2 regions of the Microbaculum marinum genome follow, and region 1 is predicted to be linked to the other one. Evidence: predicted binding sites of a transcription regulator. Region 1 holds the regulator's gene; the other holds the start of a gene.
What was found. Region 1 encodes LexA, which represses DNA repair genes until DNA is damaged. Its sites were predicted from a motif close to TGTTCNNNNTGTGTTCNG; they were not measured.
Positions count from the first base shown of each region.

Region 1 (10,900 bases):
TTTCCTAGAGTGCGACGGGCCATGGCAGACGGCGCTGTCCGAACTGAAGGACATCCTGCCACACGCGCTCGAACATCCGCTCGACAACTCCTACGGCATGATCATCCTGTCGCGCATTCCTTTTCGCTCAGCCGAGTTCCGGTTCGTCTTTTCCGACGAGGTTCCGTCGGCAAGGATTGTCGCCGAAACCGGGGCCGGAGATCCGTTTGCGCTCTACGTGGTGCATCCCGAACCGCCGGTTCCCTATGCCGACACGATCGGACGCGATGGCGAACTGATCCTCCTCGCCCGGGATGCCAAGGCCGAGTCGCTACCGACCATCGTAACCGGCGACATGAACGACGTGGCCTGGTCGCCGACCACGCGTCGATTCCAGCGCCTGAGCGGACTGCTCGACCCACGGGTCGGCCGCGGCTTCTACAACAGCTTCGACGCCCGATACCCCCTGCTGAGATGGCCGCTCGACCACCTTTTTCACGATCCGCGATTTCGCCTTGTGCGGCTGGAGCGGCTCCCCAACATCGGGTCCGACCATTTCCCGATGCTGTTCGAACTCGCGCTGACAAGTCGCAACGGCGCCGATGAAACTCCGCAGGCCGCGGATTCGGAGGATCTGGAGGAAGCACGAGAGGTTACCCAGGCCGCGGACAATCTGGACCGTGAACCAATCGGATCGGATTGGGAAAAATAGGCCACCGGATCCCGCTACGGATCAGACGCCTCCTTCAGTGCGCGGCGATGCCGATGTGCTTTCCATTCCCCGGCGCAGCGAAAAGTCGCTCAGTCGCAAAACAACCGGCGGCGGCATTGCGTTAATCCGGAATTAACCATTGTCGAACACAACAAGAACATGTATCTATGTTCTTGATTTGTACACGATCTGGATTCGGCGCTGAGGTCTTCGGCGGCAGCGGGATCGGCGACGGGAGCGCGCAATGCTGACACGCAAGCAGTACGAACTGCTTATGTTTATCCACGAACGCCTCAAGGAATCCGGCGTTCCTCCTTCGTTCGACGAAATGAAGGAGGCCCTGGACCTGCGCTCCAAGTCGGGAATCCACCGGCTGATCACCGCCCTAGAAGAACGAGGCTTCATCCGGCGCCTGCCGCACCGTGCGCGCGCCATGGAAATCGTCCGCCTGCCCGATTCGGTCGCGCCCGGCCTGGCGGTGCGCAGCCGTGGCTTCGCGCCCAGCGTCATCGAGGGCAGTCTCGGGAAGTCGCCCCCGCCCGAATCTCGCTCCGAGCCTGAGCCGGTCGCGGATCACGGCGAATCCGTATCCGTGCCGGTGATGGGCAGGATTGCGGCCGGCACGCCCATTTCGGCCATCCAGAACCACACGCACTCGATTCCGATCCCGGTGGACATGCTGTCGCGCGGCGAGCACTTCGCGCTGGAAGTCAGGGGCGATTCGATGGTCGAGGCGGGCATTCTCGACGGCGATACCGTGCTGATCCGCAAGACCGACACGGCAGACACCGGCGATATCGTCGTAGCCCTGGTCGACGACGAAGAAGCGACCCTGAAGCGGCTCCGCCGCAAGGGCGATTCGATCGCGCTCGAAGCGGCGAACCCGGCCTACGAGACCCGCATTTTCGGCCCCGACCGGGTCGATATCCAAGGCCGGCTCGTGGGTTTGATACGGCGGTATTGAGCCGCCACCGCGGTTGACCGTCAGTCCGACGGCTCGTCCGGGGACACACTCCGTCGGGTCCACGGGCGGTCGCCGGCCAGTTCGGTTGCCGAGGTGAGTTTAAGTCCGTGTGGCGTTGCGCGCACAGACACCGCACCGAGCCGTGCCACATCCAACGGGCCGAAGACCAGCGCGTCGCTCCGGCACCACTCGGGCGGCACCAGTTCGCTGACGACGACGTCGGCCCAGGCGCAGTCTTCTGCAAATGCCATCGGTTCCTCGACGACGGCCACGCGCAGTCGCGGCGAGGCGGCGATACAACCCGCCTCATCGCAGGAGGCGGTTGCGGCCGCTTGCGCGGTCTCGGGCTGGCCGACCCGCCGCAGCCAGGTTTCGGCCACGTACTGGGACCGGGCCCGCGGCACGAATACCAGTCCCCCGTCGTCCATCCTTACCGCCGCCATGCCGGCATCGCGCGAAACGAAAAGGTCCGGGATCGGCATCAGCCACGGTGTGGCCATGCCGACGATGATCAGGGGCACACCCAGATAGCGCCAGCTGGTGCGCCACAGGCTGAGCCACAGCCCGCCGGCGGCGACTGCGGCCAGTCCCAGCACCGGCATCGCCGGCACCATCCGTATGGCACCGTCCCAGCCCGAAACGTGATGGGCGACCGCGAGTACCCCCTCTATGCCAAGTCCCATCGCCCCCAGAGCAGGCGCCTCGAGGCCGAACGGCATCAGCACCACCGCCAGCAGACCGGCTGGCATTACCACGAGACTGACAAGCGGCATGGCGACGACGTTGGCGATGAGCCCGTATACCGCCACCCGGTTGAAGTGGAACGCGGCGAACGGTCCGGTCGCGAGGCCCGCAATCAGCGACGTGAAGACAAGGCCGATCAGCGCGCGCCGGAGAAACAACAGGAGCGGCTTTGCCGCCCTGTCCGGCGCGCGTGCCGCGGCCATCTGGACCGCCTCGTAGGCCGCGACCAGGGCGATCGTGGCCGCAAACGACATCTGGAAGCTCGCGGAAACAAGCGCCTCCGGCGTCAGCGCGAGTACCATCCAGGCAGCGACAGCGACGTTCCTGAGCGTGATCGCCGGACGATCGAACAGGATCGCGACCAGCATGATCGCGGCCATCACGAAGGCGCGCTGGGTTGCTATCGAGCCGCCCGACAGGAGGAGATATCCGGCACCTCCGGCGAGCGCGACGATTGCCGCCCACTTCTTGATCGGCCGGGTAAGGGCCAGGGCCGGCGAAAGTGCGAGCGCTGCACGCACCGTCCAGAACAGCGTGCCGACGACGAGCATCATGTGCAGGCCGGAGATCGCCAGGATATGGGCGAGGCCGGACATCCTGAGCGCCTCCTGGTCTGCTTCGGGTATGGCGCCGCGCTGGCCGGTCACGAGCGCAGCCGCGACCGCGCCCGGCGAGCCCGGCAAGGTTCCGACGATCCGCACGGCAATGCCGAGCCGCAACCGTTCGACCCGATCAAGAAAGTTTTCGATCAATCCCGGCGGATCGGAAGGACGCGGAACGGGGGCGCTGACGATGAAGCCCACGCCGCCGATCCCGTCGAAGTACGCCTGACGCGCATAGTCGAAGGCCCCCGGCGCGGCGGCGTCCGGGGGCGGCATGATCACCGCGTCGAAGGAAACCACGGTGCCCGGCTGCGGAATCGCCCAGTTGCCGCGCGACCAGAGCGACAGCAACCGCGGCGGCGGCAGGTTCGCGCCCAACTCGGCCGGCGCCACCAGCAGCCGTGCCGCTCCGCCTTCGCGGCTGTCGACGCTGACGATCCGGCCGGTCACTGCCACCGGACCGATCCTTTCCATGATGACAGGGCCTGCCACGAGACGTGCCCTCACGGTGCCGTCGGCCAGCCCAAGCGCAGCCAGCAATGCGCCAAGGACGATTGCGCCGGTTGGTCGGGCAAACCCCGTGTGCCGGACGGCAAGGCCCGCGACGACGCACAGCAAGATGACCGCGACCAGCGAGGGTTCGCGCGGCAGAGCGAAGTAGACGGCGATTCCGGAGCCGAATGCGACCGGCGTCCACAGGAACAGGCGGTCGCGTTCCCCGTCCATCCGCTCGGCGGCCGACAGCGGGCGGACGAAGCCGACCGGGCGCATGCCGACCTGCACCGGAAGATTGCCGCTTCGCGCGGCGATCACCGGCAACAGCCTCCTGCCCGTGGACGTCTCGTCGCTCATTCGCCCCAGGGCCGCGTCGCGCCGACGCCCCGCAGCCCTCCCAGCGCCGGTGGATCCGGCCTCCCAAGCCCCGCTTCAACAACGGCCGGCGCCCATGCTACACAGCGCCACCCGACCAACAGTCTAGCTCTCACAGGAAAGCCGCCGCCAGTCGTCATGTCGAACCCCACCGAGATCGTCACCCGCTTCGCCCCCTCGCCGACCGGATTCCTGCATATCGGCGGGGCACGGACAGCACTGTTCAACTGGCTGTATGCGCGCGGCCGCGGCGGCCGCATGCTGCTGCGCATCGAGGACACCGACCGGGCGCGCTCGACCGAGGAGGCGATCGCGGCGATCCTCGACGGGCTCGCATGGCTTGGCCTCGACTGGGACGGCGATCCGGTCTCGCAGCACGCCCGCGCCGAGCGGCATCGCGAAGCCGTCGAGCAACTGCTCGCCGCAGGCAAGGCCTACCGCTGCTACGCGAGCCCCGAGGAACTGGCCGAGATGCGCGAGACGGCGCGCAAGGAGGGCCGCCCGCCTCGCTATGACGGGCGCTGGCGCGACCGCGATCCGTCCGAGGCCCCGCAGGGCGTTAACCCGGCGATCCGGCTGAAGGCGCCGCAGGAGGGCGAGACGGTGATCGAGGATCACGTGCAGGGCCGGGTCACCTGGCAGAATGCCGATCTCGACGACCTGATCCTGCTGCGTTCGGACGGCAATCCCACATACATGCTCGCCGTCGTCGTCGACGACCACGACATGGGGGTCACGCACGTCGTACGGGGCGACGATCACCTGACCAACGCCGCGCGCCAGACGCACATCTACCAGGCGCTCGGCTGGAACGTGCCGGAATGGGCGCATATCCCCCTTATCCACGGCCCCGACGGGGCGAAACTGTCGAAACGGCACGGCGCCCTCGGGGTCGAGGCCTATCGCGCGATGGGGTATCTGCCTGCCGCCATGCGCAACTACCTCGTACGGCTCGGCTGGAGCCATGGCGACCACGAGGTCATGTCCACGGAGCAGATGCTCGAATGGTTCGATCTCGACGCGATCGGCAGGTCGGCGGCCCGCTTCGATTTCGCCAAGCTGGAGAACCTGAACGGCATCTACATGCGGCAGATGCCCGACGACGACCTGCTGGTGGAGTTCCGCCGAAGCCTGCCGTACCTGGAAGGCGGACCGGCATTCGAGGAGAAGCTCGACGCCACCAATTCGGCACGTCTCGCAGGCGCGATACCGGGCTTGAAGGAGCGCGCGAAGAATCTTACCGAACTTCTTGCCAACTCGCAGTTTCTCGTTGACGAACGGCCGCTTTCTTTGGACGACAAGGCGGCCAGGATCCTGGATGACGCGGGCCGCGTCACCCTGGCCGGGTTGCTGCCGCTCCTCACCGGTGCAGCGGCCTGGGACGCGGAGACGCTGGAAGGCATCGTGCGCGAGTTTGCCGAGGAGACCGGGCGCAAGCTCGGACAGGTGGCCCAGCCGCTGCGCGCCGCGCTGACCGGGCGCGGCACATCGCCGGGCATCTTCGACGTGCTGGTCGTGCTCGGCCGGGATGAGAGCCTCGGCAGAATCGGCGACCAGACCGGCGTTCCGACGGATTGACGGGAAGCCCCGGCGCTACATCTATGCGACAGGGCACCCATCCGGGTGCTTGCCGAGGGCGGTCAAATCGGCTACCCAACCGTAACATATTCCAACCGAACGGCAGACCCTCGACCGCCGGCAACGCAACTTGGCCGGGCCGCGTCTTCAGGCCTGCAATATCCGACCTCAGGACAGGAGAAGCCTGCCCATGAACGACGAAAACGCTCCCGCCACCACCCAAGAGGGCGAGGCCGCGACGTTGCAGCTTGGCGGCAAGGGTTACGATTTCCCGGTCCTTCCCGGGACGATCGGTCCCGATGTCGTGGACATCTCCAAGCTGTACGGGACCGCGCACACGTTCACCTACGACCCGGGCTTCACGTCGACCGCGAGCTGCGAGTCGAAGATCACCTATATCGACGGTGACGAAGGCGTCCTGCTCTATCGCGGCTACCCGATCGAGCAGCTTGCCGAGCACGGCGACTTCCTGGAGACCTGCTACCTGCTCTTGTATGGCGAGCTTCCGACGCAGACCCAGAAGGCCGATTTCGACCACCGTGTCACCAACCACACCATGCTGCACGAGCAGATGGCGCGGTTCTATTCCGGCTTCCGGCGCGATGCCCATCCGATGGCGGTCATGGTCGGCGTCGTCGGCGCATTGTCTGCCTTCTATCACGACTCCACCGACATCTCGGACCCCTACCAGCGCATGGTGGCGAGCGTCCGGATGATCGCGAAGATGCCGACGATCGCGGCGATGGCCTACAAGTACCACGTCGGCCAGCCGTTCATGTATCCGCGCAACGAGCTCGACTATGCGTCGAACTTCCTGCACATGTGCTTCGCCGTGCCCTGCGAGGAATACAAGGTCAATCCGGTGCTGGCCCGCGCCATGGACCGGATATTCATCCTGCACGCGGACCACGAGCAGAACGCCTCGACCTCGACGGTGCGGCTGGCCGGTTCGTCCGGTGCCAATCCGTTCGCCTGCATCGCAGCCGGCATCGCCTGCCTGTGGGGTCCCGCTCACGGCGGCGCCAACGAGGCGGCGCTCAACATGCTCGGCGAGATCGGCTCCGTCGACCGGATTCCCGAGTACATCGAGCGCGCCAAGGACAAGGACGATCCGTTCCGCCTGATGGGCTTCGGCCACCGGGTCTACAAGAACTACGACCCGCGCGCCAAGATCATGCAGAAGACCTGCCACGAGGTGCTGGCGGAAGTCGGCATCAAGGACGATCCGCTTCTGGACGTGGCCCTGGAACTCGAGCGCATCGCGCTGCAGGACGAGTACTTCGTCGAGAAGAAGCTCTATCCCAACATCGACTTCTACTCGGGCATCACCCTGAAGGCGCTCGGCTTCCCGACCTCGATGTTCACCGTGCTCTTCTCGGTGGCGCGCACGGTCGGCTGGATCGCCCAGTGGAAGGAGATGATCGAGGACCCGAAGCAGAAGATCGGCCGTCCCCGTCAGCTCTATACCGGCTCGACGCGGCGCGACTACATCCCGGTGTCGATGCGGAAGTAACCGGGCTCGGGGGCGCGCCCGTCGCGCCCCGCCCTCACCTGCTCGCCAGCAGATCCAGCACGGCAGCGGCCGCCCGCTCGCTCGGCGTATCGCCGCCGATCAGGGTGGCGGCCCGGACCTTGTCGATGGCGTCGAGCTGCGCCCGCCGCTCCGGCGTATCGTCGAACAGCGGATCCAGAGCGGCCGACAGGGTCGCTGCGTCGCAGCCGTCGTGGATGTACTCGGGGAAGGCGTTCTCGCCGATCACCAGGTTCGCCATCACCACCGAATGGATCCGCAGCAGCCACTTGAGGGCGTTGACCAGCGGATCCAGCCGATAGGCGACAACCATCGGCACCCCGGCCAGAGCGAGTTCCAGCGTCACCGTGCCGGAGGCCGCGAGTGCCACGCGGCCACGGGCGAACGCCGCCCATTTCTCTGCTTCGCCGGCGACGATGCGGGGCCTCACGGGCCAGTCCGCCACGTCCCGTTCGATCCGCTCGCGCAGATGTGCGACAGCGGGCAGCACGGGCTCGAACGAGCGCCCCTTGTTTGCCAGGGCGGCGAGCGTGTCGCGGTAGACCGGCAACAGCCGCTCGACCTCGGTGACACGGCTACCCGGCAGCACCAGCAGGACCGGCGGATCGGCGTCCGGCGCAGCCGCCCGGTCCGGCATCAGCGCGAGCCGCTCCACCACGGGATGGCCGACATAGATGCATTCGGGGCCCTGCAGGCGCACATGCGCGTCCGGCTCGAACGGAAACACCGCCAGCACACGGTCGACATAGCCGCGCATCTTGCGGGCGCGCCACGGCCGCCACGCCCACACAGTCGGCGACACGTAGTTGATCACGGGAAGATTCGGCAGGCGCTTTCGAACCCGCCGGGCGACGGGGTGGGTGAAATCGGGACTGTCGACGATGATCAGCGCGTCCGGATCGAACGCGACGACGTGATCGACCGCCTCGTGCCCGCGCCGGATCAGGCCGGGCAGCCGCCTCAGGATCGCGATCGGCCCCATCACGGCGATCTCGGAGAGCGGGAACGCGCTCTCCAGACCTTGCGCCTCCATCTCGGGGCCGCCCACCCCGCTGAAGACGATATCGCCGCCGGACAGTTCCCCGAGGGCCTGCATGAGACCCGCACCAAGGTGATCGCCCGACGATTCTCCCGCGATGATCGCGATGCGAAGCGGTCGCGAATTGCGATCCGCCTGTCGGTCCGTCATTCGGGTCTGCCTGTCCTGTCGCCCAGATCGACCCCGACAATGAACAGGCCGGCATCGTCGGCGGCGGCGCCGACCTCCTCGATGCGGGGAAGCAGCACCTTGCCCGCCTCGATCGCGATGCCTTCGAGCCCCGCAGCGGCGGCTCCGCGTACCGTGTCCAGCCCCACCACGGGCATGTCGAGCCGCAGTTCCTGGCCGGGCTTCATCGCCTTGACCAGCACGCCCGATGGCGGCGGGGCGGCGATCCGGCCATTGTCGCGAAGCTGAGCACAGCGGGCGATCATCGAGTCGGTGCCCTCCGCGGCCTCGACCGCGACGATCCGGCCGGCGAGCACGATCACGGCCTGGCCTATGTCGAGCGGTCCCATCCTGCCGATCGCGGACAGCCCGAGAGCAATGTCGGAACGGGCCTTCTTGCCGGGTCGAAGCCGGCCGATCGTGCCTTGCGGAGCCACGAGCCGCGGCACGACCTCGCGCGGTCCGACGATGCGGAACCCTTCGCTTTCGAAGATGTGGACGACGCCGTTCACGACCGCGTCGTCGCCGCCGACCTTGAGGCGCATGATGCTCGACAGCGCCCGAACCGTGCCCATGTTCCATTCGATCTCGGAGAAGCGCGGCCTGCGGAAGCTGCCGGCCATCAGGACGTCGCGGCAGCCGTGCTCCATCAGCACCGTCTTCAGGCGTCCGGCCGCACCGATCGGCAGCCGTGTCCGGGGATAGGCGCTCAGATCGCAGTCGGTTTCGCCATCGACCTCCACCGCGAAGATCGGCCTGCCCGTCCGCGCGACTTCGTCGGCGATGACCTTGGGGAGTTCGCCTGCGCCGGCGAGGATCGCCAGCGGGCCCGTGCCGGTCGTGGACCCCGTCGCCGGGTCGCTGCGATCGGCCGCGTCGGCCGGCACCGTCTCAGCTCCCGCGTCCGTTCCGGGGCGTGCACAGCGCCCGGTCGGAATCGGCACGGATGAAATCGATCACGTCGTTCACCAGCGCATCGTCGGGGAACATCGCGGCGACGTCCTCGACGCGCTCCATCAGCGTGCCCTCGTTGGAGAACAGCAGCCGATAGGCCTGGCGCAGCGTGTGGATGTTTTCCCGGTCGAAGCCCGCGCGCTTCAGGCCGACGATGTTCAGCCCGCCCAGGTAGGCGCGGTTGCCGAGCACCGAACCGAACGGAATGACGTCGTTCTCGACGCCGCTCAGGCCGCCGATGAACGCGTGATGGCCGATCCGCACCCATTGATGAACCGCCGCGAGCCCACCGAGAATGGCATTGTCATCGACCCGGCAGTGGCCGGCGATGGTGGCATTGTTGATGAACAGCACGTTGTTGCCGACGTGGCAGTCGTGGGCCACGTGAGAGCCGACCATGAAATAGCACTTGTCGCCGACCCGCGTTTCCATGCCGCCGAAGGAGGTGCCCGGGCTCATCGTCACCTGCTCGCGGATCACGCAATCGGCTCCGATGACCAGCGTGCTCGGCTCGCCGGCATATTTCAGGTGCTGCGGGGGCTGGCCTAGAGAGGCGAACGGATAGACCTTGGTGCGCGCGCCGATGCTGGTGTGCCCGGTCACGACGACATGAGCCATCAGTTCGACGGACTCGCCGAGTTCCACATCGTCCTCGACGATGCAGAAAGGCCCGATCTTGACCCCCTCGCCGATGGCGGCCCTGTCGCTGACGACGGCGGTCGGATGAATGTCTGGCATGGAAACGCTTTTACTTGTCGGCGATCATCGCACTCACTTCGGCCTCGGCCACGACCTTGCCGTCGACGCGGGCCTCCGCGGCATATTTCCAGATCGTCTTTCGGTTGCGGATCTTCTTGACGTGGTAATGAACGATGTCTCCGGGAACCACCGGGCGGCGGAACTTGCATTTGTCGATCGTCATGAAATAGACGATCTTCGGCGCGCCCTCGGCATGGCGCAGGATGCAGACCGCGCCCGCGGTCTGGGCCATTCCCTCAACCAGCAGCACCCCCGGCATTACAGGGCGTTCGGGAAAATGCCCCGCGAAATGCGGCTCGTTTATGGTGACGTTCTTGATGCCGATGCAGGATTCGTCGCCGAGTATATCGACGATGCGATCCACCATGAGAAACGGGTAGCGGTGGGGCAGCAGATCCAGGATCCGCTGGATATCCAACGTTTCGAGCGTCTGCGGCTCATTCGGACTCGCGCTCACGTCCATCCTCTTGCGTCCCCTTGTCCCGCTTCCGCGCCGCCATGTATTCCTGCGCCACTTTCTGGAGCGCTGCGGTTTCCTTCAACCATTCCCGTGCCGGTCTGGCGGGCACGCCGCCATATCGACCCTTCGGCGGCAGATCCTCGCGGACGGCGCTGAGAGTCGCGACCTGGGCATAGTCGCCGATCGTGACATGATTCATGATGCCGGCCTGGCCGCCGATCGCAACGAAATCGCCGAGGGTCGCGCTGCCCGCGATGGCAACCTGGGAAACGATCACGCAATGGCGGCCGACGACGACGTTATGGCCTATCTGGACCATGTTGTCGATCTTGGTGCCCTCGCCGATCGTCGTGTCCCTGAGAGCGCCGCGGTCGATCGTGGTGTTGGCGCCGATCTCGACGTCGTTCTGGATGATGACGCGGCCGATCTGCGGGATCTTGGCATGGCCGGAGGGGCCCATCGCGTAGCCGAAGCCGTCCTGGCCGATCCGCACGCCGGGATGCACGATCACCCGGTCCCCGAGCAGCGCGTGCAGCACCG
Region 1 covers NZ_JAZHOF010000013.1:14,056-24,955, forward strand. Annotated here, with positions in the region: gene V3328_RS24275 (endonuclease/exonuclease/phosphatase family protein) at 1-691, shown strand, start outside; gene lexA (transcriptional repressor LexA) at 936-1,655, shown strand; gene V3328_RS24285 (ComEC/Rec2 family competence protein) at 1,676-3,853, opposite strand; gene gltX (glutamate--tRNA ligase) at 4,010-5,449, shown strand; gene gltA (citrate synthase) at 5,640-6,962, shown strand; gene lpxB (lipid-A-disaccharide synthase) at 6,997-8,169, opposite strand; gene V3328_RS24305 (LpxI family protein) at 8,166-9,074, opposite strand; gene lpxA (acyl-ACP--UDP-N-acetylglucosamine O-acyltransferase) at 9,079-9,879, opposite strand; gene fabZ (3-hydroxyacyl-ACP dehydratase FabZ) at 9,890-10,363, opposite strand; gene lpxD (UDP-3-O-(3-hydroxymyristoyl)glucosamine N-acyltransferase) at 10,338-10,900, opposite strand, start outside.

Region 2 (10,900 bases), on a different contig from region 1:
GCGGCCGGGCGTTGACGAAGACGATCGCTGCGACCGACCACGACACCGATTCGATGGCGATCATCAGCCCCGCCATGAACGGGGTCACCCCGAACAGCGATTCCATGATCAGCGGTCCGTAGACGGTGAACGACACCGTCGCGATGGACAGGGTCAGCACCATGGTGAAGCCGGCCCCCCACGGCGCCCGTATGTCGAACGGACGCGCCGGCAGCAGGCGCCCCCGCCCGCGTCCGTCGAGCCTCAGCGCCAGCAGCATCAGCCCGAAGCCGGCGAGAACCAGCAGGAGTGCCAGCAGCGGCGCGGGATGGATGCCGGCAATCAGGATCAGCAACACGCCCGAGCTGAGCAGCACCAGCCGCCGCCAGGGCAGCACAGCCTCTTCGACGACCTTCGACCGGCCGGTCTCCAGAAGCATCAGCGCCAGGATCGCAAACACCACCGCCTGCAGACCGAAGGCGACAAAGGCCCCGCGCCACAGCCCGATCGTGGCGAACGCCCCGCCGATCAGCGGCCCGACCAGCGCCGAGGCGCCCCAGGTCGCCGAGATCAGCGCCAGCAGCTTGGGCCAGTGGCGTTCGGGAAACATCTGCGCCATCCCGACATGGCACAGCGCGATCATCCAGCCGCCGCCGACGCCCTGCAGCATGCGGCCGATCAGCATCGTCGCCATGTCCGGCGCAAAGGCGCTCGCCCCGCAGCCGAGCGCATAGACGAGCGCGGCGCCGGCCATCGCCAGCCGCAGCCCGAAGCTGACGGCAAGCAGGCCGGCGAGGAAGCCCGCCGAGATCGAGCCGAGTTCGTAAAGCGCGATCGTCCAGTAGATGTAGTCGAGACCGCCGATATCCGCGACGGCGCTCGGCATCACGGTAGCGGCCAGCAGCGAGTCGGCCGCGTGCAGCCAGACGCCGAGGCACAGGATGGCGACCCGGCCGATCCCGCTCTGCAGGACGATGGTACGAAAATCGGCGTCGGAGGGGCTGGGCATGGTATCACCGCTATGAACAAGGCATGCCTTGCTAAACCAACAAGATTGTTTTAACAAGTATCTCCTTGTTAAATTTCATCGCGAGGATCCGCCTTGCCCGAGACCGGCACCGTCACGGAAGACAAAGTCCTGTTCCATCTGAAGATGCGCGGTTCGGCCACCGCCGCGCAGATTGCCGAGCGCCTCGACATCTCGCCACAGGCGGTGCGTGAACGCCTGGACAGGCTATCGGGGGAGGATCTCGTCACGTTCGTGGACGAGCACCGCGGCGCCGGCCGGCCGAAGCGGGTCTGGCGATTGTCCGATGCGGCCTGGGCCCGTTTTCCCGACACCCATGCCGAACTCGCAGTCGGCCTGATCGACGCCGTCCGCGACCTGCTCGGCGACGCCGCGCTCGACCGCCTGATCGCGCGCCGCGAACGCCAGTCCGAATCCCGCTATCGGGATGCCCTGAAAGATATCGCGCCGCTGGCCGACCGGGTCGCCGAACTCGCCCGCCAACGCGACATCGAGGGCTACATGGCCGAGTGCAGCGAACAGCCCGACGGCAGTTTCCTGCTTGTCGAAAACCACTGCCCGATCTGCGCCGCGGCGCGGCGCTGCCAGAACTTCTGCCGCGCCGAGCAGGACATCTTCGCCCGCGTGCTTGGCCCGGACTGCAGGATCGAACGCGTCGAGCACCTGTTGCAGGGGGCCCGACGCTGCGCCTACCGGATCACCCCGCTCTGAACTTCGCGATCAGGCGCTGTCGGCGTGGATTGCCAGCGCGTGCACGCCGGCGGCCAGTTCGTCGGCGAGGGCCTCGTTGACCATCCGATGCCGTTCGATCCTCGTCTTGCCGGCGAAGGCACCGGATACGATCTTGACGCGAAAATGGGTCTCGCCGCCCTCGCGCCAGCCGGCATGGCCGTGATGGCGGTCGGATTCGTCGATCACCTCGAGGGAGACGGGGTGGAAGGCCGCCGTCAACTTTTCGGCGATCCGGTCTTTCGCGGGTCTGGCGTCGCTGGTCATGAAATCGTCGTGGCCGGATGCGTCAATCCTGTCAAGCCCGCAGCCATGCACTGCGCGAAACCCGCCACAGCGCTTGTGCCGATTCACACAGATACCCATAATCCGGCCCCATGAAGCTCGACTCCAAATGGTTCGACCAGATCCGCATCCGCCCGGATGCTGAACCGGCAGCCCCCGAACAGGCGCCGGCTTGCGACGCCCCGGGGTGCCGGCGGCCGGCGCCGCACCGCGCGCCGAAGGGTCGCGCGCTGGAGGGCGAGTACTACAATTTCTGCCTCGACCATGTTCGCGAGTACAACAAGACCTACAACTGGTTCTCCGGCATGTCGGAGGACGACGTGAAGGCGTGGCTGTCGTCGCGGTCCACGGGACATCGGCCGACATGGTCGATGGGCGTCAACTCCCGGGACCGGCGCGACGCCGGCCGTCGCGCAGCCGCCGCGGCTCGCGCCGGCGTCTTCGTCGATCCGTTCGATTTCTTCGCCGAAGCCCGCCGCGGATCTCCCTCGACCGAGGAAACGGAGGTCCGGCGGCGCCGCGTCGGCACCCTCGAACGGCGCGCGCTCGACGTCCTGGGACTTGACGAAACCGCCAGCGGCCCCGAAATCAAGTACCGCTACAAGGAACTGGTGAAGCGTCACCATCCCGACGCCAATGGCGGCGATCGAAGCACGGAGGATCGGCTCCGGTCGATCATCGAGGCCTACAACACGCTGAAGGCCTCTGGCTTCTATCGCGATTGCTGATTATTGTCGGCGCACTTCACTCAACACGAACGCTAGTGTGACGGGACGCAGCGCGTGTCCCGCAAGCTGGAGGCAGCATGATTACTGAGGCTACGGAGCCGAGCGGCTTGCCGGACATGAAGGTGTCCGTCCGGCAGGTTTTCGGCATCGACAGCGATCTCGAGGTCCCGGCCTATTCGGAGTCGGACGAGCACGTTCCCGACTTCGACCCGGACTACCAGTTCGACCGTGAAACCACCCTCGCGATCCTTGCCGGCTTCGCCTACAACCGGCGCGTCCTGATCCAGGGCTATCACGGCACCGGCAAGTCGACCCATATCGAGCAGGTCGCCAGCCGCCTCAACTGGCCCTGCGTGCGCGTCAACCTGGACAGTCACATCAGCCGTCTGGACCTGGTCGGCAAGGACGCCATCGTCGTCAAGGACGGCCTGCAGATCACCGAGTTCCAGGACGGCATCCTGCCTTGGGCGCTGAAGACCAACACGGCGCTGGTGTTCGACGAGTACGACGCCGGCCGGCCCGATGTGATGTTCGTCATCCAGCGCGTGCTCGAGGTCTCCGGCAAGCTGACGCTGCTCGACCAGCGCAAGGTCATCCGCCCGCATCCCTCGTTTCGGCTGTTCGCCACCACGAACACCATCGGCCTCGGCGACACCTCGGGCCTCTATCACGGCACCCAGCAGATCAACCAGGGCCAGATGGATCGCTGGTCGATCGTCACGACGCTGAATTACCTGCCGCACGACGACGAGGTGAACATCGTCCTGGCCAAGGCCAAGCATTACACGGGCGACGAGGGCCGCGACATAGTATCGCGGATGGTCCGCGTCGCAGATCTCACTCGCAACGCCTTCATGAACGGCGACCTGTCGACCGTCATGAGCCCGCGCACGGTGATCACCTGGGCGGAGAACGCGCAGATCTTCGGCGAACTCGGCCAGGCCTTCCGAATGACGTTCCTCAACAAGTGCGACGAGGCGGAACGCGGCATCGTCGCCGAGTTCTACCAGCGCTCCTTCGGCACCGAACTGCCGGAATCGACGGTGAACGTGGCGCTGAACTGACGTTGCCCCGGTTCGCGGGGCCCTCAATCGCGGGCCGGACGGTATTCGGCCCCTGGTAAGGAAGTGCTGACGACGTGCCCGACATACGCCCGACGAGCAACAGGAAACCGGCCCAGAACACCCGCAGCACCCCGACGGAACCGTTCAAGCGGGCGGTGACGGCGGCCGTCCGCGCGATATCGGGGCATAGCGATGTGGAGGTAACCTACGCCTCGGATCGTGCCGGCACCTCGGGCACCAGCGTCAGGCTACCCGAGCCGCCGCGCAAACTGACCCGGGCCGACGCGGCGATCGCACGGGGTGTCGCCGATTCAATGGCGCTCAGGATCGCCTGCCACGACCAGGGCGTCCACCGCCGTCTCCTGCCGCAGGGCCGCAATGCGCGCGCCCTGTTCGAAGCCGTGGAACAGGCCCGCTGCGAAGCCATCGGCTCGCAGCGGATGTCGGGCGTCGCCGACAACATCGGTGCCATGCTTGAGGCCCGATACCAGCGCATGAACGTCGCGGCGGCGGAATCGCGGTCCGACGCGCCGCTGGAGGAAGCGGTCGCGCTGATGCTGCGCGAACGGCTCACCGGCCGGGCGCCACCGCCGAGCGGTCAGCGCGCGGTCGACCTGTGGCGGAGCTGGATTGAGCAGAAGGCCGGCGGCGAACTGGATCGCCTGTCCGGCGTGATCGAGGATCAGGACGCCTATGCGCGTCTGGTCCGCGACATGATCGCGGCGTTCGACATGGCCGACGAGCTCGGGGCCGAACAGGAGGACGAGGACGAATCCGCACAGGGCGAAGACGACTCCGACTCCCAGGGCGAAAGCGGCGAGGAAGGGCAGCAGGACGCCTCGGAAGCAGCCTCCGACGAGAGCCAGGAAGGTTCCGAGCAGGAGGACGGCGAGGTCGAGGCGAGCCAGACGCGGGCCGAGGAGATCGAGCAGGATGCCGACGCGGCCGACGCCACCGACTCCACCGAGCCCTGGCGTCCCAACTTCCCGTTCTCCAACACCGACGGCCCCAACGCCTACCGGATCTTCACGACCCGCTTCGACGAGACCGTGACCGCCGACGAACTCTGCGACCAGGACGAACTGGATCGCCTGCGGGGCTTTCTCGACAAGCAGCTCCAGAACCTGCAGGGCGTCGTCACCCGGCTCGCGAACCGCCTGCAGCGCCGCCTGATGGCCCAGCAGAACCGTGCCTGGGACTTCGACCTGGAGGAAGGCGCGCTCGACGCCGCGCGGCTGCCCCGCGTCATCATGGACCCGCTCCACCCGCTGACCTTCAAGATGGAGCGCGACACCAATTTCCGCGACACGGTGGTGACGCTGCTGCTCGACAACTCGGGCTCGATGCGCGGCCGGCCGATTACGGTCGCGGCAACCTGCGGCGACATCCTGGCGCGGACGTTGGAGCGCTGCGGCGTCAAGGTCGAGATCCTCGGCTTCACCACGCGCGCCTGGAAGGGCGGACAGAGCCGGGAAAACTGGCTGTCGTCGGGCAAGCCGCTCAATCCGGGCCGGCTCAACGACCTGCGCCACATCATCTACAAGCCCGCCGACATGCCGTGGCGGCGCGCCCGGCGCAATCTCGGCCTGATGATGCGCGAGGGCCTGCTGAAGGAGAACATCGACGGCGAGGCGCTGGCCTGGGCCCACGACCGGCTGCTGGCCCGCCCCGAGCAGCGGCGCATCCTGATGATGATTTCCGATGGGGCACCGGTCGACGACTCCACCCTCTCGGTCAATCCGGGCAACTATCTGGAGCGCCATCTGCGCCAGGTCATCGAGGATATCGAGACGCGGTCGCCGGTCGAGTTGATCGCCATTGGCATCGGCCACGACGTGACCCGCTACTACCGCCGCGCCGTGACCATCGTCGACGCCGAGGAACTCGGCGGCGCGATGACGGAGAAGCTGGCGGAACTGTTCGAGGACGACGCTGTGGGAACCATGACGACACGCCGGCAGCGCCTGCGGACTCCGGCCTGAGCGCCTTGGCCGTGCGGACCCAGATCGTACTGGCCGCCGGGCTGGTGCTGTGCCTGTCGGCCGGCACCGGATCGGCGCAGGAAACGCTCCCGGTCAGCGCCGCGCCGATTGCGGCTTTTGATCCGCAACAGCCCGAGCAGACGCGGTTCGGGCGGCTGCGCTATATCGGGGGAATAGAGATCGACTCGCCCGACCCGCGGTTCGGAGGGCTTTCGGGCATCGACATCTCGCCCGATGGCCGGCGCATCATGATGGTCAGCGATATCGGCGATCTGTTCACCGCCGCCATCGACTACGACGGCGACCGCCCGGTCGGGCTGTCGGACGTGGTGGTCCGCCGCCTGCCCGGCGAGGACGGCCAGCCGCTCGGGGTCAAGTTCGGCTCCGACGCGGAGTCGCTGCGCGCCCGGACCGGCAAGGGCCTGCCCGACGATATCCTGGTCGGCTTCGAGCGCGACAACCGGGTGCTCGCCTTCCCGGTGGCAGGCGACGGAGCCATCGGCAAGCCGACGCGGATGTCGCTGCCGGACGGCGTGATCAGCCTGCCCCACAACAAGGGACTGGAAGGAATCGCCGTCGTCCCGCCCGGCGCGCCGAATGCCGGCGCGGTCATCGTCTTCGCCGAAAGCGTTCCCGACGAAACCTCGGACGAAATTCCCGGCTGGATCGTCACCGGAGCCGGCGCCCGCGACATCGCGCTCAGGCGCAGCAGCGGTTTCGACGTCACAGACATCCTTGCCCTGTCGAGCGGCGACCTGCTGGTCCTCGAACGACGCTTCAACATACTGACCGGCGTGGCCATGCGGATCCGGCGCCTCGACGCGACCGAACTCGACGGCCCCCAGCCGATGGCCGGCGACGTGCTGTTCACCGGCGGAATGGCCTACTGGATCGACAACATGGAGGGCATCTGCGTCCACGAGGACCCGGCCGGCCGCACCATCGTCACGATCGTCTCCGACGACAATTTCAGCGCCCTGCAGCGAACACTGCTGCTGCAGTTCGAACTGCTCTAAAGCGCCGGATATTCCTCGGGCTCCGGCTGCGTCGCACCGCGCAGCAGGTGGAAGGGGCCGAGCATGACGAGGGCGTGCAGCAGCTTGACCAGATAGTCGACCACCGCCCAGCCGATCCAGACCGGCAAGACCAGCCCCCAGTAGGTCGCCTCGCCGACGCCGCTGCCGGCGAAGGCGAGCGTGAAGAACAGCGCCGTGTCGACCGTCGATCCGATCATCGAGGAGGCAAGCGGCGCCTGCCACCAGAACCGCCGGCGCAGGCGGTGGAATACGGCAACGTCGATGAGTTGGGCGGTCAGAAACGCCGTGCCCGACGCCAGCGCGATGCGCGGCGTCGCCAGAATGATCGACAGCAGCACCGCGATGGCAAACCCCGCATAGACCACCTTGCGCGCGGCAGACGGCCCGAAGCGCCGGTTGGTCAGGTCGGTGACGAGAAACGCGAAGGGATAGGTAAAGGCGCCCCAGGTCAGGTAGTCCTGGAGGCCGAACGGCGTGAACGGGTGCTGGACGAGTATGTTCGAGGCGATGACCACACCGGACATCGCCGCCACCGGGATGAGATACCGGCTTCGGTCAATCGTCGAAGGATCCGTCACAAAAGGATCCCCTGCTCGGGATGCGCCGGAGCGCCCGCCAACGCCCGGAAGGGCGATACGCTCAGGACGTGGCGGTGGCGCGGACCTTGGCGATGTTGCGCTTCAGGCCGAGTGCCTTGTCGGACAGTTCGGCTTCCTTGGCCTTTGCCAGGAAGTTGTCCAGACCGCCGCGATGCTCGACGCTGCGCAGCGCATGGGCCGAAACGCGCATGCGCACGCTGCGCCCGAGCGCGTCGCTCATCAGCGTCACGTTCACAAGGTTGGGCAGGAACCGACGCCGCGTCTTGTTGTTGGCGTGGCTCACATTGTTGCCGGTCATGACCGCTTTGCCGGTCAGTTCACAACGCCGGGCCATTGCTCATATCCTCAAGTTCTCGGCTCAATTCTCAACGCCCGCCGGAAGAGCCGGCGGCCGGATCTGGCCTTGCCGATTAGGGAGTTCGGCATGCGTATAATGACGATGCCGCACAGCGTCAAGCCGCCTGCGCCCGCCGCAAGGTCGAAATCGACGCGAACTGGGCCCCGTTCCAGCCTCCCGTCACGGTGTTGACCCAATCCGAGGATAACCGTTCCTTAACCGTAATTTGAAACGCTCCGGCGTACGGGACGTGTCGTTCCCGACAGCGACCGGAATGGGCGATCGCTGAGGCATGAGGCGATGATAATGAAGGCTGTTGCGTCAGTGTTCGGTCCGATACGGAAGGTGGCCTGCAGCCTGATGGTCACCGGTATTGTGCTGGCCGCACCCGTGCTGCCGGTGCAGCCTGCCAGTGCGGGCGACTACAATTTCCAGGCCAAGTATCGCGTCAGCCTCGCCGGCGTCCCGATCGGCGAAGCGAATTTCATGGGCAATTTCGACGGCCGGAGATATCGCCTCGACGGCTACGGCAAGCTGACGGGCATCGCCGGGGTGCTTTACGAATACACCGCCAGCGCCTCGTCGGCCGGAGAGCTCTACTCCGGCAGGATCGTGCCCAACGCCTTCAGCGTCAACGCATCGGACGGCGAGGAAACCTCCACGGTGCGGATGACGATGGGCTCGTCCGGGGTGCGGCGTCTCAAGATCACGCCGGAGCCGACGCCCTACTGGCTCAACCACCCCAACCGGGTGAAGGTCACGGATGCCCACACCAGGGGCACGCTGGATCCGATCAGCGCCCTGATCGTCGCCGGTGGGAGTTCCGGCGCGGAAATGGACAAGCACGCCTGCGAGCGCACCGTGCCGATCTTCAACGGCCGCGAGCGCTTCGACGTCGAACTCCGCTATCGCCGCATCCAGCCGGTAAGCGACAGCGCCGTCCCCGGCGGCCAGGTTCTCGTCTGCGGCGCCCACTATCGTCCCGTCGCCGGCCATCGCACCGATCGCGACGAGGTCAAGATGGCCGAGAAGCTCGACATCGAGGTCCTGCTGTCGCCCGTCAGCGGCTCCGACCTGCTGCTGCCCTATCGGGTCACGATCCCGACGCCGCTCGGCTCCGCCGTCATCCAGTCGGCCGGAGTGACCGCGACCGGAGCCCTGAACGTCAAGGCCGCCGCGCTCGCCGAATAGGACGGGGTCGCCGTCCGGCGCTGCCGCAAACCCGCATCCGCCGCAGTTGGGGCCTCGTCGAGCCCGGCCGCGGCACGCGGTCCGGGTGAGTCCGGTTGGACCACCTCCCGATCCAAGCATGGATGTTGCGGCGCCGCGGACGTGACGGTGGCCGCGAAACATGCCTCCCCGCAATGTTAACAAGAGCTGGCCCGCCCCCCCGTTCCGGCACGGCATCCGATCCAGATTTGGTAGGCGCATGAAGCCGTTACACCAGATTTTGCCGGGAACGAATCGCGAAGTCGGGAGAGTCAGCGATTCGGGCATTGTTTGTTCTCATCACGTTCTCTACGTTAATGTCAGGACGCCTGTTGTGTCGTTATGGAACACTCCCCCATTCGCTGCCGGTTCTGCGCCCTTTACAGGGCGGATCGAAGATGCGACACGGCCCTACCCCCGGGGATTTGCTGAAGTTTCCGTCCCTTTGGAGGCGACATGAGTATCGCGCCGGACGTCGGCCATCATCCCGCGGCGCGCAGCCGCAGCGTTACCGCGGTTCTGGGCCCCACCAATACGGGCAAGACTCATCTGGCGATCGAACGGATGCTGGGCCACGAGTCCGGCGTCATCGGCCTGCCGCTGCGCCTGCTTGCCCGCGAGGTCTACAACCGCGTCGTCGATCGCGTCGGTGCCGACGCAGTCGCCCTCGTCACCGGCGAGGAGAAGATCAAGCCTGCCAATCCGCGCTACTGGGTCTCGACGGTCGAGGCGATGCCGCGTGATCTCGACGTCGCCTTCGTGGCGATCGACGAGGTGCAGCTCGCCGCCGACCTCGACCGCGGCCACGTCTTCACCGACCGGATCCTGCGCCGGCGCGGGCGCGAGGAAACGCTGCTGCTCGGCGCCGCCACCATGCGGCCGATCCTCACCAGGATGATGCCGAACCTCAACGTGGTGACCCGGCCGCGCCTGTCGCATCTCGCCTATTCCGGCCAGAAGAAGATCACCCGCCTGCCGCGCCGCTCCGCGGTCGTCGCGTTCTCGGCGCAAGACGTCTATGCGATCGCCGAACTGATCCGACGGCAGCGCGGCGGCGCAGCCGTCGTGCTCGGCGCGCTCAGTCCCCGCACGCGCAACGCCCAGGTCGGGCTCTACCAGAACGGCGACGTCGATTTCCTGGTCGCCACCGACGCCATCGGCATGGGGCTCAATCTCGACGTCGACCACGTCGCCTTCGCCGCCCGTCGCAAGTTCGACGGCTGGCAGTTCCGCAACCTCAATGCCGCGGAAATGGGCCAGGTCGCCGGCCGCGCCGGCCGCCACATGCGCGACGGCACGTTCGGCGTGACGGGTCGCGTCGATCCGCTCGACGACGATCTCGTCTCGCGCATCGAAAGCCACGACTTCGAGCCGGTCCGCCTCCTGCAGTGGCGCAATGCCACTCTGCAGTTCGACAGTCTGGCGGCCCTCCATTCGAGCCTTTCCGCGCTGCCGCGCGAGGACACGCTGACCCGGGCGCCGGCCAGCGACGACGTGCTGGCGCTGGAGGCGGTGTCGTCGGATCTGGAGATCGCCGATATCGCCAGGGGCCGGGATGCGGTCGAGCGCCTGTGGGATGTCTGCCAGGTCCCGGACTACCGGAAGATCGCCCCGGCCAATCACGCCGACCTCGTGGCGACGATCTACAGCCAGTTGATGCGGCGCGGGGCGGTCGACGAGGACTGGTTCGCCCGCCAGATCGGCCAGTGCGACCGCGACGACGGCGACATCGACACCCTGTCCAATCGCATTGCCCACGTCCGTACCTGGACCTTCGTGGCGAACCGGCCCGACTGGCTCGCCGATCCTGACCATTGGCAAGAGCGGACGCGTGCCGTAGAGGACCGCCTGTCCGATGCCCTGCATGAACGTCTGGCCCAGCGCTTCGTCGACCGCCGCACCAGCGTTCTCGCCCGCAGTCTTA
Region 2 covers NZ_JAZHOF010000001.1:500,175-511,074, reverse strand. Annotated here, with positions in the region: gene V3328_RS02390 (MFS transporter) at 1-988, opposite strand, end outside; gene V3328_RS02385 (helix-turn-helix transcriptional regulator) at 1,082-1,717, shown strand; gene V3328_RS02380 (BolA family protein) at 1,727-2,002, opposite strand; gene V3328_RS02375 (J domain-containing protein) at 2,113-2,748, shown strand; gene cobS (cobaltochelatase subunit CobS) at 2,826-3,812, shown strand; gene cobT (cobaltochelatase subunit CobT) at 3,887-5,794, shown strand; gene V3328_RS02360 (esterase-like activity of phytase family protein) at 5,806-6,810, shown strand; gene V3328_RS02355 (queuosine precursor transporter) at 6,807-7,355, opposite strand; gene rpmB (50S ribosomal protein L28) at 7,471-7,764, opposite strand; gene V3328_RS02345 (DUF3108 domain-containing protein) at 8,074-8,958, shown strand; gene V3328_RS02340 (helicase-related protein) at 9,433-10,900, shown strand, end outside.
Region 2: V3328_RS02340 (helicase-related protein) is a predicted target of LexA. The motif match lies at 9,269-9,286, and genes of this name have one in related genera.